DNA from 3 places in the Pseudoduganella sp. OTU4001 genome. Region 1 is predicted to be linked to each of the others. Evidence: predicted binding sites of a transcription regulator. Region 1 holds the regulator's gene; each other region holds the start of a gene.
The links. Region 1 encodes FNR, which switches genes on or off when oxygen is low (the NO sensors DNR and NnrR bind a similar motif). Its sites were predicted from a motif close to TTGATNNNNATCAA; they were not measured.
Positions count from the first base shown of each region.

Region 1 (4,444 bases):
GCGAAAAGCCCGACTGCATCCTGCTCGATTACCACCTGCCGGACCTGACCGGCCTGGAGTTCCTGGCCCGGCTGGCCGCCGACCAGGGCGAGCCGCAGCCAACCATCCCCGTGATGATGCTGACCGGCGCCGACAGCGCCACCGTGGCGGCGGAAGCCATGCGCCGCGGCGCGCGCGACTACCTGGTGAAGGACAGCGACGGCCGCTACCTCGACTTTCTGGCCGGCGCGATTGACCGCCTGCTGCGCGAGCAGCGCCTGATCGAGGAAAAATCGCAGGCCGAACGCGTGCTGCGCCAGTCGCAGAAGGAGTTGCGCGAGCTGGCCGCCTACCAGGAGAAGCTGAAAGAGCACGAACGCACCCGCATCGCGCAGGAGATCCACGACGAGCTGGGCGGCCTGCTGACCGGGATCAAAGCCTACATCTCCGTGGCGATCGAACGCGGCGGCGAGCAGTCCGACCCGCTGCTGAAGGACGCCGCCAAGCTGGCGCAGGACGCCATCGAGACCGTGCGCCGCGTGATCACCGACCTGCGCCCCAGCGTGCTGGACCAGCTGGGCATCTGGCCTGCGCTGGAATGGTATTCCGAGCAGGTAGCCCAGCGCAGCGGCCTGCAATGCAGCTGCAATATCACGCCCGAGGCGGCGGCATTGGAGCTGGATGCGGAGCGCAGCACCATGCTGTTCCGCGTCGCACAGGAAGCGCTGACCAATGTGGTGCGCCACGCCGAAGCCAGTGAAGCGCGCCTGCTGGTCGACCGCGACGGCGACTGCGTTGTGCTGCGGGTGGAAGACGACGGCAAGGGCATCGAAAGCGCCGGCCTGTCCGACCGCGAATCCTGGGGCCTTTTCGGCATGCACGAACGTACCCGCCGCTTCGCCGGCGAACTGACAATCAGCGGCAAGGCTGGGCAGGGCACCACCCTGCAACTGCGCCTGCCTTTGGAGGACAAGAATGGGTGACAAGATCACCGTACTGCTGGTCGACGACCACGCCATAGCACGCAACGGCGTGCGCCTGATGCTCGGCACCGCGCCCGATATCAGCGTGGAGGGCGAGGCGGGCAATGCCGTCGAAGCCATGGCCCGGGTGGCCGAGCGCAGCTTCGACGTGGCCCTGGTCGACATCAAAATGCCCGGCAAAAATGGGCTGGATTTGCTGAAAACCCTGCGTGCAGAGTACCCGCGCATGGCCGTCCTGGTCCTGAGCACTTATTCGGAAGAGATTTACGCCGTGCGCGCCCTGAAGTCCGGCGCCTCCGGCTACCTCACCAAGGACGCTCCGACCACCACCCTGGTGGAAGCGGTGCGCAAGGCGGCGGCAGGCGGCAAGCATGTCAGCCCGGCATTGCTTGAAAAATTGGCAACCCTGGTGGGTGGCGGCCCCAGCGGCGACCATGAAGAGCTTTCCAACCGCGAGCTGGAAGTGTTCAAGCTGATTGCGCAGGGCGAATCGCTGGTGCGCATCGGGGAAAAACTACATCTGAGCCCTAACACTGTGACAACGTACCGCAGCCGCATCCTCGAGAAAATGGGCATGTCCAGCAATGCCGAGCTGACCCGCTACGCCCTGGAGCACGGACTGATCTGAATGTACTGTAGGGGAACCACTACATCAACTACACAGGAAGCTTGATACCGGGAAATGCGCCGGGACGCGATACTGACTCCATCGAACACAAGGAGCAGCACCATGAGCCCGGTTATCCCCATCACCCCTGCAAACACCACCAAGAATTGCGCGCCAGTCGCCGCCAAATGCTCGCTGTGCAGTTTTAACCGCCTGTGCTTGCCTCAGGGCCTGGCGGAAGACGACGTCGCCCGCCTGGACCAGATCATTGCCCGCCGCCGCCGCGTATCGCGCGACGAGCCGCTGTACCAGACGGGCGACAGCTTCCACAGCCTGTATGCGGTGCGCTTCGGCCACTTCAAGACCGTGCAGGTGAACCAGCGCGGCGAACAGACCATCGGCGGCTTCCACATGGCCGGCGACCTGCTGGGCATGGAAGCGATTGGCGCCGGCCAGCATAGCTGCAACGCCGTTGCGCTGGAGGACAGCGAAGTGTGCGAGATTCCGTTCAGCCGCCTGCAGGAACTGGTGATGCAGATCCCAGGGCTGCTGCAGCAATTCCACCGCACCATGAGCCGCGAGATCCAGCGTGAGCAATCGGTGATGCTGTTCCTGAGCCATATGCGCGCCGAGCAGCGCCTGGCCATGTTCCTGCTGAACCTCGCCGGCCGCTACGCCCAGCGCGGCTACTCGTCAAGCAGCTTCCAGTTGCGCATGTCGCGCGAAGACATCGGCGGCTACCTCGGCCTGACCGTGGAAAGCGTCAGCCGCCAGCTGGCCCGCCTGCGCCAGGACGGTTCGATCGTATTGAATAACCGCGACCTGCGCATTCTCGACCGCAGCAAACTGGAGGCGATGTCTTCCGGCGGCATGGCGCAGGAGCTCGCCGTCGCCTGAGTAGCAACCACTTTCTCACCTGTAGGGGGTGTATGGGGCAGCTTCGGCTGCCCCTTTTTTTCACTTGAGGTTTGAGGCGGCGATGGCCAGGGCCAGATCCATGGTGTTGATGTGCGCCTCCACCCAGTCCGGCAAGGCGCGCACCATCCGGCGCGCAGAGGACTCATCGCCAGCCGCCAGCAGGCAGCACGCCTGGTCGAGCGAGGCCAGCAGACTGTCATGGGCCGCACGGTGCGTGGCAGCGAGGGGGTAGCCGATCGCTTCCATCAAGTGGTTCTCTTCCGCCAGATCTTGGGCGAACTCTTCTGCCAGTTGATGGCACGCTTCCTCAAAGGCCGGGCGCGGCAAGGCATCGATGGACTGCAGCAAATCGAAGATGATGCGATGCGACTGGTCCATCACAGGAATGCCCAGTGCCAGGTCGGGGCCAAAAACAATCGAATCCATGCGTCTCTCCGCAATTGCAGTTGAGACATTGTGCCGTCCAGCAATACCAACGGCACATGATCCATATCAAATTTGGCTTACATGAAGCGGTCCAGGATGCGCTTGCTGTGCTTGTCGAGGGCGAACTGGTCACGGATCAGGAAGTGGATGCCGTGGCTGTCGGAGACCAGCAGCGACACGCTGCCGATGCGGCGGATGTCCTCTTCGCCGCGCAGCACGAAACTGGTCTCGCCGCGGTCGGTGGCGACCGTCCAGGTGGATGGGCAGGCGTAGCTGCCGACGTCGATGATGCGGCTGATCTCGGGCATGAACTCGCGGCCGGCCAGCTCTTCGCGCACGATGTCGGCCATCTCCGGCGACAGGTCGGAGATCTTGTCCAGCCATGCCACTTCCTTGCCGTCGGTGTTCACCAGCGACAGGCCTTCTTCCGGCGCCTGGATGGGGAACGCGCGCACCGGCGAGACGTTCTCGTGCAGCACGCCGTTGGCGTCGATCAGGTTCAGCTTCCCAAAGCTGTCGCGGCTCAAACTAAAATTAATCATCTTCACGGCTCTTTGCTTTGTCATCCATGTCGGTGTCGACGTTACGTGCCTGCGCCTGGTACAGGCGGTAATAGGCGCCTTCCTTGGCCATCAGCTCGTCGTGCGGGCCTTCTTCCACCACCTTGCCGCGGTCCATCACGACCAGGCGGTTGGCGCGCTGCAGCGTGGACAGGCGGTGCGCAATCGCGATCGTGGTGCGGCCGGCAACCAGGTTGTCCAGCGCCTTCTGGATTTCTTTTTCGGTCTCGGAGTCCACCGAGGCAGTCGCTTCGTCCAGGATCAGGATGCGCGGGTCGATCAGCAGGGCGCGCGCGATCGAGATACGCTGGCGCTCACCGCCCGACAGGCCCTGGCCGCGCTCACCCACCATCGAGTCATAGCCTTGCGGCAGGCGCAGGATGAAGTCGTGGGCGTGCGCGGCGCGCGCTGCCTTCATGATTTCTTCGCGCGTGGCATTCGGCTTGCCGTAGGCGATGTTCTCGGCGATGGTGCCGAAGAACAAGAACGGCTCCTGCAACACGAGGCCGATATTGCTGCGGTAGTCGGAAACGGCGTAGTTGCGGATATCCACGCCATCCAGCAGGATCGCGCCTTCCGCCACGTCGTAGAAGCGACAGATCAGGTTGACCAGGGTGGACTTGCCGGAGCCGGAGTGACCGACCAGGCCAATCATCTCGCCCGCCTTGATCTCCAGGTTCACGCCGCGGTTCACCGCGCGGTTACCGTAGCGGAAGCCCACTTCGCGCAGGGTGATATCGCCGCGCACCTTCTCCACCTTGGCTGGCTGCGCCGGATCCGGCACGCTCGAAACGTGGTCCAGGATGTCGAAAATACGCTTGGCGGCGGAGGCCGATTTCTGCGTCACCGACACGATACGGCTCATCGAATCCAGCTTGCCGTAGAAGCGGTTGGCATACAGCACGAAGGAGCTCAATACACCCACGGTGATGTTGTGCTTCGAAATCATCCAGATGCCGAACACGTAAATC
Region 1 is NZ_JASATG010000020.1:75,501-79,944, reverse strand. Features, by position in the region: gene AAHE99_RS17960 (ATP-binding response regulator) at 1-962, shown strand, start outside; gene AAHE99_RS17955 (response regulator transcription factor) at 955-1,590, shown strand; gene fnr (fumarate/nitrate reduction transcriptional regulator Fnr) at 1,693-2,466, shown strand; gene AAHE99_RS17945 (bacteriohemerythrin) at 2,527-2,913, opposite strand; gene AAHE99_RS17940 (cyanophycin metabolism-associated DUF1854 family protein) at 2,991-3,455, opposite strand; gene AAHE99_RS17935 (cyanophycin metabolism-associated ABC transporter) at 3,448-4,444, opposite strand, start outside.

Region 2 (4,444 bases), on a different contig from region 1:
CACAGCGCAAGGCATATGCGGCTGCACTGGTGGCGCAACTCAAGCTGCAGCACCTTGCGCCGCAAGGCGCCCTGGCCTTCGGCAGCATCGACGCCAACACCTTGAGCGAGCGCGTATCGCTGATCCGCACGCCTGGCAATGCACGCCGCGCCATGTGGGCGCGCGCAGCTACCGTGGCGCTGCTGCTGGCCATTGCAGGCGGCAATTTCGCCTTGCAGCCGGCCTTGGCATGGAGCGTTTCGCCCTCCGCGCAATCGATGGCGGCGCTGGACTGCACCACTTTCGTCGACGCCGCCAGCGGCAAGTCCCTGCTGCGCGATGGCGATTGCGCGACCCGCATCACGCCGGTTTCTACCTTCAATATCGTGGTCAGCCTGATGGGTTACGACAGCGGCTTCCTGCGCGACCAGCACGCGCCGATGCTGCCCTACCGTGACAGCTACAAGGCCGGCCGCAAGGAATGGCGGCGCGACCTCGATCCCAAAGAGTGGATCCGCCTGTCCGCCTCCTGGTATGCGCAGCAAGTCACAGGCCAGCTTGGCGAGCAACGCTTCAGCAACTACGTGCAGCGTTTCGGCTACGGCAATGGCGACACGCGCGGCGACGCAGGCAAGAACAATGGCCTGAAGTGGTCGTGGATGGGATCTTCGCTGCAGATTTCGGCCGACGAACAAACGGCCTTCCTGCGCCGCCTGGTGCGCCGCGAGCTGGGACTTGCGCCGCACGCTTACGAGCAAACAGCCGGCCTGCTGAAAGTGGCCGAGCTGCCCGGCGGCTGGCAAGTCTTTGGCAAGACCGGCACCGGCGCGCCTCTTGGCCCGGACGGCAAGGACGACTACTCGCGCTCCTACGGCTGGTTCGTAGGCTGGGCCACCAACGGCGAGCGCACCATCGTGTTCGCCCGCATGCACCAGGACGACAAGGAAATTGAAGGCGCTGCCGGCCCGCGCCTGAAGGAAGCCTTCCTGCGCCAGCTCCCGGCGCAACTCAGCAAACTCTAACCGGAGACATAACATGGACCGCAAATTCGTCGCCCTGCTTGCAGCAGGGCTGGGCCTCCCTTTGCCCGCGTTTTCCACTGAACACTGCCTGGCCGTGGCCGATGCCGCCACCGGCAAGTGGCTGGTGCATGAAGGCGTATGCGATCAACGCCTGCCGCCCATGTCCACCTTCAAGCTGCCCATCGCCCTCATGGGCTACGATGCCGGCATCTTGCGCGACGAGCACGCGCCGGTGCTGCCCTTCAAGGAAGGCTACGCCGACTGGCGCCCCGTCTGGCGCCAGCCGCATGACCCCAGCTCGTGGATGGCCGAATCCGTGGTCTGGTATTCGCAGCGCCTGACCGAGCAAATGGGCGCGCAGCGTTTCAGCGCCTACGTGCAGCGCTTCGGCTACGGCAACCGGGACGTCAGCGGCGACAAGGGCAAGGACAACGGTCTCACCATGTCCTGGCTGAACTCCTCGCTGCGCATCTCACCGGACGAACAGATCGGCTTCCTGCGCCGCGTGGTGCAGCGCGAACTCGGCCTGCAAGCGCTAGCCTATGACACGGCAGCGGCACTGGTGCGCCGCCCCGAGCCGGTCGGCGGCTGGCAAGTCTTCGGCAAGACCGGCAGCGGCCGCAATGTCGGCTGGTACGTCGGCTGGCTGGAGCGCGATGGCAAACGCATCGTCTTCGCCCAGGCAGGCAGCAGCAGCGGGCAGGAAATCCGCGACGCCTTCCTGGCACGCTTGCCGCGCCTGGCGTTGTAGGAGCGTCGCGCGGGAGTTTCTTTCCAGTTCTTCTCAATAATTTGACCTGCATCAATTCTTAAACATACATTTCAAAACTAAGATTTGTCTGTCGAACGGCGCAATTCCGTGCCGGACAAACCTGTGAGAAGAAAATGAAACCGACCTTGATGTCAAAAGCCATCGCAGCGCTGGTGATCGGCGCCGCAACCCTCGCGCCAGCCTACGCACAACACGGCCAGCACGGTGGCAACGGCAGCACCGCCGTGAAGTACCGCCCCGATGTGACTTACACCCTGCGCACCGATATCGCAGACGGTAAACTGGTCTTTATCAGCGATTCCGGCGATACCAAGGGCAAGGCCAACCCTACCCTGCGCGTACCGGTAGGCGCCGTGGTGCAGATCAACCTGGTGAACGGCGACGGCGCCACCCACGACATTTCGGTCCCCGACTTCAAGGCAAAGTCGAACCAGCTGAAAGACAAGGGCGCATCGACCGCAATCGTGTTCAAGGCCGACAAGAAGGGCGAATTCACCTACATCTGCACCCTGCCCGGCCACGTGGCGGCGGGCATGATCGGCAAGATCATCGTGGGCGACGGCGAAGCCAAGCCTGCGGTGCTGGCGGCGGATATTTCCCAGAACCCGATGTCGGTCGGCACCCCGATCGGCAAGCGCGGTCCGCAGACCGTGAACGTCAAGCTGGACACCACCGAAATCCTGGGCCAGCTGGCTGACGGCACCACCTACAAATACTGGACCTTCAACAGCAAGGTGCCGGGCCCGTTCATCCGCGTCCGCGTCGGCGACACCGTGAACGTGGACATGTCGAACGCCAAAGACAGCCACATGATCCACTCGGTCGACTTCCATGCCGTGACCGGCCCTGGCGGCGGCGCTGCGGTGACCCAGGCGGCTCCCGGCAGCACCAAGAGCTTCACCTTCAAGGCCCTCAATCCTGGCCTGTACGTGTACCACTGCGCGACCCCGATGGTGGCCCAGCACATCTCCAACGGCATGTACGGCATGATCCTGGTCGAACCTGAAGGCGGCCTGCCCCCAGTGGACCGCGAGTTCTACGTGATGCAAGGCGAGCTGTACACCGCCCAGAAGCACGGCACCCCAGGCGAAGCCGAATTCTCGCTGGACAAGCTGCTGGCCGAACAGCCGGAGCACCTGATGTTCAACGGCACCCATGACGCGCTGACCAAGACCCACCGCATGGAAGCCAAGGTTGGCGAAACGGTCCGCATCTTCTTCGGCGTCGGCGGCCCTAACGCCACCTCCAGCTTCCACGTGATCGGCGAAGTGTTCGACCGCGTCTACAACCAGGGCGACCTGACCTCGCCACCGCTGCACAACATCCAGACCACCACCGTGGCTCCGGGCGGCGCCACGATGGTCGAGTTCAAGGTGGAAGTGCCGGGGCGCCTGATCCTGGTCGACCACGCGCTGTCGCGCATGGAAAAAGGCCTGGTCGGTCTGATGCACGTGGTTGGCAAGGACAACCCCGAAGTCTTCAAGACCAACAGCAAGCCTGACGGCGATTCGGGCCACTAAACCGACATTAGCCACACCAAAACAGGACCCGCCGCATGCGGGTCCTTTTGTCATTTCAGGAGAAGCAAATGCCAAGCCCAAAAATCGACCCGCGCGAGTTCCTCAAGCGACTGCCCCTGTTCGCAGACCTGGCGCCGGAGGAGCTGTCGCTCGTGGCTGCCGGCACCACCGAGCATCACGTTCCGCGTGGTAGCGCAGTGTTCCAGCGCGGCGATCCATGCGTTGGATTCCACATGGTCATCTTCGGCCAGGTCAAACTCAGTTTCCTCTCATCCCAGGGCAACGAGAAGATCGTCGAGATCATCGGTCCCGGCCACAGCTTCGGCGAGGCGCTGATGTTCATGGAAAAGCCCTACATCGTCACCGCCCACGCAGTCAGCGATTGCATGCTGCTGCATATCTCCAAGCACACCGTATTCGCCGAGCTGGCACGCAACCCGCAGTTCGCACGCCGCATGCTGGCCGGCATGAGCCGCCGCCTGCACGGCCTGATTTCGGATGTGGAAGCCTACTCGCTGCGCTCCGGCAGCCAGCGCATAATCGGCTATCTATTGAAGGATGATGATGCGGCGGACGGTTCGGAGATCACGCTGGCGGTCAGCAAAAAGCTGCTCGCCTCGCGTTTGAACCTGACGCCGGAATACTTCTCGCGCGTACTGCACGAACTGGCCGACCAGGGCATGATTGCCGTGAACGGCCGCCAGATCAGGATTCTGGATTCTGCGCGCTTGCGGGCCTACGAAGGCTGACCGCAGCCAGCGCCAGGTCAAACCCCAGGCGCATGCAAGCCGCCGCCAGCACGGCCCCCGCCAGCTGGGCCAACCAGCCGGGGGCCAGGGCGGCGCCCAACAGCAGCACGACGCTGGCCGCATGCCAAGCCAGCTGCACGCGCGGCTCGCTGTCCGGCATCATCTGCCGCACGCCCGGCACATCGCAGCCGGCATGCTGGCCGTGGTACCAAAGCAGGAACGGCACGATCTTGTACAGCATGCCGTTCACCGCCGACACGGCAAAGCCGCCAATAAACAGCACGCCCAGCACCAGCGACTTGTCGCCCCCTCGCGGGCATAGCTGGAGCACCACACTTGCCAGCAACGCTCCGAGTGCCAGCCACCAGTACCAGGTCGACACATCCGCCGCCCGCTTGCGGC
Region 2 is NZ_JASATG010000015.1:86,269-90,712, reverse strand. Features, by position in the region: gene blaOXA (class D beta-lactamase) at 1-1,001, shown strand, start outside; gene blaOXA (class D beta-lactamase) at 1,015-1,752, shown strand; gene nirK (copper-containing nitrite reductase) at 1,887-3,293, shown strand; gene AAHE99_RS15360 (Crp/Fnr family transcriptional regulator) at 3,362-4,042, shown strand; gene AAHE99_RS15355 (permease) at 3,999-4,444, opposite strand, start outside.
Region 2: the regulator FNR is predicted to act here: its motif matches at 1,794-1,807, upstream of nirK (copper-containing nitrite reductase).

Region 3 (4,444 bases), on a different contig from region 1:
CCTGCCGGTCAAACGCTTGCAGCAAGGCACTCCGGCGCTGCGCGCGGAAGATGATGTTTACACTAACCATATCCACGCCGACGACCTGGCGCGTGTTGTACTGGCGGCGTTGCGGCGTGGCGCCAGTAACCGTGTGTACCACGCAGTGGATGACACAGAACTCAAAATGGGGGAGTATTTCGATATGGTGGCCGATCATTTCGGGCTGCCGCGTCCCCCGCGCCTCGGACGTGCCGAGCTGGCAAAAGTAGTGGCGCCGACGTTGTTGTCCTTTATGTCCGAGTCGCGCCGTCTGGAGAACCGGCGCATGAAGACGGAGTTGAAGGTGCGGCTGCGCTATCCGGATGTTGCAGCCGCCTTGAGATGCATCAAGCGCCCGTGAAGCTGCCGGCGCTATCTTGTGCCAATGTCTGCCAGGGAGGCCGCCATGTATAGCCATCCAAGCAAGGAGCAAGTCCGCGTCTATCTGGCCCAGCGCGGCCAGGCCCACGTGCCGCCGCCGTCGCCGGAGGAAATTCGGTGCCGCCTTGACTGGCGGTCAGACACGGCGCCGATGCCGGCGGCCTTGATGTACCTGCCTCCAGCCCTCATTTGGATAACGTTTACCTGGCTTTGCCTGCCCTTGGTACCATTCACATCGGCAAGAAAAGACCAAAAGTAGTCTTTTTATTAAACTATCTTATTTCCTAGCACAGCTCCGCGCGCTAGAATCTATCAAAATCTCACTAAAGTTGCCCCGCGTTAAGCGAACGGCAATAAAAGGGTGTATCATACCGGCCGTGTGCCGAAAATTGCGTCAATCACGGCTTTTTCTGGCGCTCTTTGTCGAAAATTCCGCCAATTATTTTGTTGCGACGTCGCAACATATTGAAAAAGTACCTAGTCATGAGCTCTCTGAAAGAAATTACCGCATCGCCTTCCTACAATCCGAACCGCGTCCTGGATGCCATCATTGAAAAGCTGCAGCTGAAAAACGATGCCGCCCTGTCCCGCGCTCTGGAAGTTGCTCCACCTGTTATCAGCAAGATCCGTCATAACACTCTGCCTATCGGCGCGACCATTCTGATCCGCATGCATGAAATCAGCGATTTCAGCATCCGTGAACTGCGCGACCTGATGGCGCACTGATTTCGCCTTTACGGGTGAAAAAAACGGCCGCCTTTGGGCGGCCGTTGTCATTTGGCGGGCGTTTTTTATGCGGCTGCCAGGCGTGGGCGCTGGCCGTAGAAAGCGCTTACCTCCTTGGTGCTGACACGGCCGGAGTAGGCGGTTTTTGCTTCGCTTGAGACGCGGCCCGAGTAGGCGGTTTTCGCTTCGCTGGTGACGCGGCCCGAGTAAGCAGTTTGCGCTTCGGACGCCACACGGCCGGAGTAGGCGGTTTTCGCCTCGCTGGTCACGCGGCCCGAGTATGCCGTCTGCGCGTCGATGGCCACGCGGCCCGAGTAGGCGGTGGCAGCGACGCGGCCCGAGTACGCGGTCACATTGGCGTCGCTGACGCGGCCCGAATACGCCACTTTGGCGGCAACAGTAGGCTCCGCAGCCACCCGGCCCGAATAGGCTACCGCCTCGCCGGCAACGCGGCCCGAGTAAGCGGTATCGACCGGCGCCGCCTTACGCAGATAGGCCTCGCCAAAGGTTTCCTCATACAGCTCCTTCATCCGGTTGCCCACACGCTCGTGCGCCTCTTCGTCATCTTCGCCGCGCAGGCCGATGTATGGGAAGTGGTGCAGGTAATAGCCAAACACATTCTCACAGTCGATGAAGTACTTCATGGTGTCCAGGATGTGGTAATGCCAGAAAATATCCACATCCATCAGCGGCGCAGTCTGTTCGTTGGGGAAAGTTTTCATCAGGTACAGGAAGCGGCGATATTCGAACTCTACTGCGTTGACCTTTTCCAGCGACCAGCCTTCGCCGGATTCCACATGCATCAGTTTTACCTTGATAGGTTCCAGGTCGAGGTCGGCAATGGCCTTGAAGCTTTCAGCAGAAATCATGAGTGACATTCCCTTTAAAAGTGAGCGGATTCAAACCGAATTGAGAGAGATAAGACGCCGTTCTGGAGGGCTGGTGCTGTCGCCGAGGCATCTGAGGCGTTCGGAGTTGGGAACGCGAAAGTTGATGTGCATCAACATACTCAAGTATAGGCCTCGCCCCCTCGAATGCAAGTAACAATTCAACCGTGCGCGGCATAAACAACACAGTTGCAGATCCTTTCAAATCAATAGCTTGCCACGCCGTCAAATGTTACATATGCATTTTTGCTGAGCTGGGGAAAGAGAGTTTGATATGGATCAATGAGTGCAGGTCTTTTCCTACCGAGTGGTAAAAATGCCTAAGCACTCAAGCGCATGTCTTCGGTGGAAGCCCCGACCGGTACCGCGATGCTGACAGTCGTGCCGCCATGCGCCAGGCTGCTGATCGAGCAACTGCCGCCAAGCAGGCTGATGCGTTCCTCGATGCCGACCAGCCCGAAGGAGCCGGCTTTGTGGCGGCTGGCGGTATCGATGCCAATGCCGTTGTCACTGATGGTCATGCGCAGCATGCCGTGCGACTGGTACAGCTCGACCCGCACCACGCTGGCGCCGGCGTGCTGGTGGATATTGCTCAAGGATTCCTGCAGCACGCGGAAGAAGGCGGTGGCGCAATGGTCGTCCACGCCATGGTCGGCGATCGCATCTTCAATGAATTCGCACTGGATGCTGGAGCGCTGGCGGAATTGCGCAATCTGCCATTCAACCGCCGCCGACAGTCCCAGGTCCAGCACATTCGGGCGCAGGTCGTTGATGATGTGGCGCACGCTGCGGATGGTGTTGTCGATCTGGTGCAGGGTGGCGCGCGCCCGCGCGTGCAGGCGCGGGTGGCTTTTCTCGGTGCGCGTGGCGAGGATGTCGGCCTCGATGCGCAGGGCCAGCAGATTCTGGCCCAGGTCGTCGTGGATCTCGCGCGCGATGCGCTTGCGTTCTTCTTCCTTGATATGGTCGGCGTGCGCGGCCAGGCGGCGCAGCCGGTGGTGCGACAGTTGCAGGCGCGCCTGGCTGTCGCGCAACTCGCGCGTCATGGCGCGCGCCATCTTCACGGCACGGCGGCGCGAGGAGGCCAGCGTAAAGAACAGCGCGTACAGCAGCACGCTGGCGACAAAGCCCATGCTGGCGGCCAGCATCGGCAGGAACTGGTCGAAGCTGGAATACAGGGCCTGTTTCGGCACGCTGAACTGCGCATGCCAGGTGCGGCCATGGAATTGCACCGGCAGCTCGGTGGTGAAGTGTTCGTTGCCGGCGCCCGCTGCGCCAGGCTGGCTGTCGAACAGCACGGTGGCCGCCCGTGGCGCGGCGCTGCTGTCGCGTAGCATGACGCGCATGCTGCGCACCGGCATTTCGCCCAGTGCAACGGCCACCAGGCGCGGTACGCTGAAGCCCAGTCCCACGGAGCCGATGCAGGCTGCGCGCCGCTCGGCCACGGTGGAGATGGGCATGCCGTTGCGGTAGATTGGGATGCGCATCGCCATGCCGACGTGGCTGGGCGCGCTGCGCAGCGGAATGGGCTGGCCGGAGCTGCTCATGGTGCCCTGGTCGCGCGCGCTGAACAGGGCTTCCGCCACGCTGGGGCGGGCGGCGATGTCCAGGCCATAGCGGTCGCTGAAGCCTTCCAGCGGTTCGATCAGGGTCAGCACGGCGTATTCGCGCCGCACTCCGGCCGGGTGGCGCTGGAAGGGCGGGTAGGCGCCGTCCTCGATCCCGCCCTGGCGCGCTTCGGCGCTGGGACGCAGGGCCTCGGTGTAGTACTGGGCGAAGTTGATGTTGTCGATGGCCGGGTAGTTGTGTTCCAGGTCCAGTCCGCGCACATAGCGGTGGAAGGAGTCGCGCGTGACGTCGCCGCCGGCCTGGAAATAGCTGGCGGCGGCGCGCAGCACGTCGGTATAGGCCTTGATGCTGGTGTTGATGTTGAACTGGGTGTTGCGGGCCTGGTTGCTGAATCGTCCCTGGGCCTCGTTTTCGATTGAGCGGGTTGCAACCACATGTAGGCCGATGCCGACGCCCAGCGAGAGCGCGATGCCGAACCACCACAAGGGTTTGGAGGGGGTAAATAAGCGTGGCGGCAGGCGGCTCATTTATTGACTATAAGAATTTCTGTAACCGCTGGTCAAGTTGCAAAATAGCCACTTTGATTGAAATCAAACTAATATGAAAAAAGCCACCCGAGGGTGGCTTTTGTGGTTGAAATCAGCGGTGAGGCTTATTTTGCCCAGCTGTCTTTCAGGGTAACGATGCGGTTGAAGACCGGCTTGCCCGGCTGCGACAGCACGCGGTCGGCGACGAAGTAGCCATGGCGCTCGAACTGGTAGCGCTGCTCGGCGGCGGCGTCCTTCAGGCCCGGCTCCAGGTAGGCTTTGACGATTTCCAGCGCTTTCGGGTTCAGGAACTCCTTGAAGTCCTTGCCGCCG
Region 3 is NZ_JASATG010000048.1:5,684-10,127, forward strand. Features, by position in the region: gene AAHE99_RS25170 (SDR family oxidoreductase) at 1-382, shown strand, start outside; gene AAHE99_RS25175 (hypothetical protein) at 886-1,128, shown strand; gene AAHE99_RS25180 (glycine-rich domain-containing protein) at 1,194-1,997, opposite strand; gene AAHE99_RS25185 (CHASE domain-containing protein) at 2,336-4,111, opposite strand; gene AAHE99_RS25190 (glutamine--tRNA ligase/YqeY domain fusion protein) at 4,237-4,444, opposite strand, start outside.
Region 3: the regulator FNR is predicted to act here: its motif matches at 2,119-2,132, upstream of AAHE99_RS25180 (glycine-rich domain-containing protein).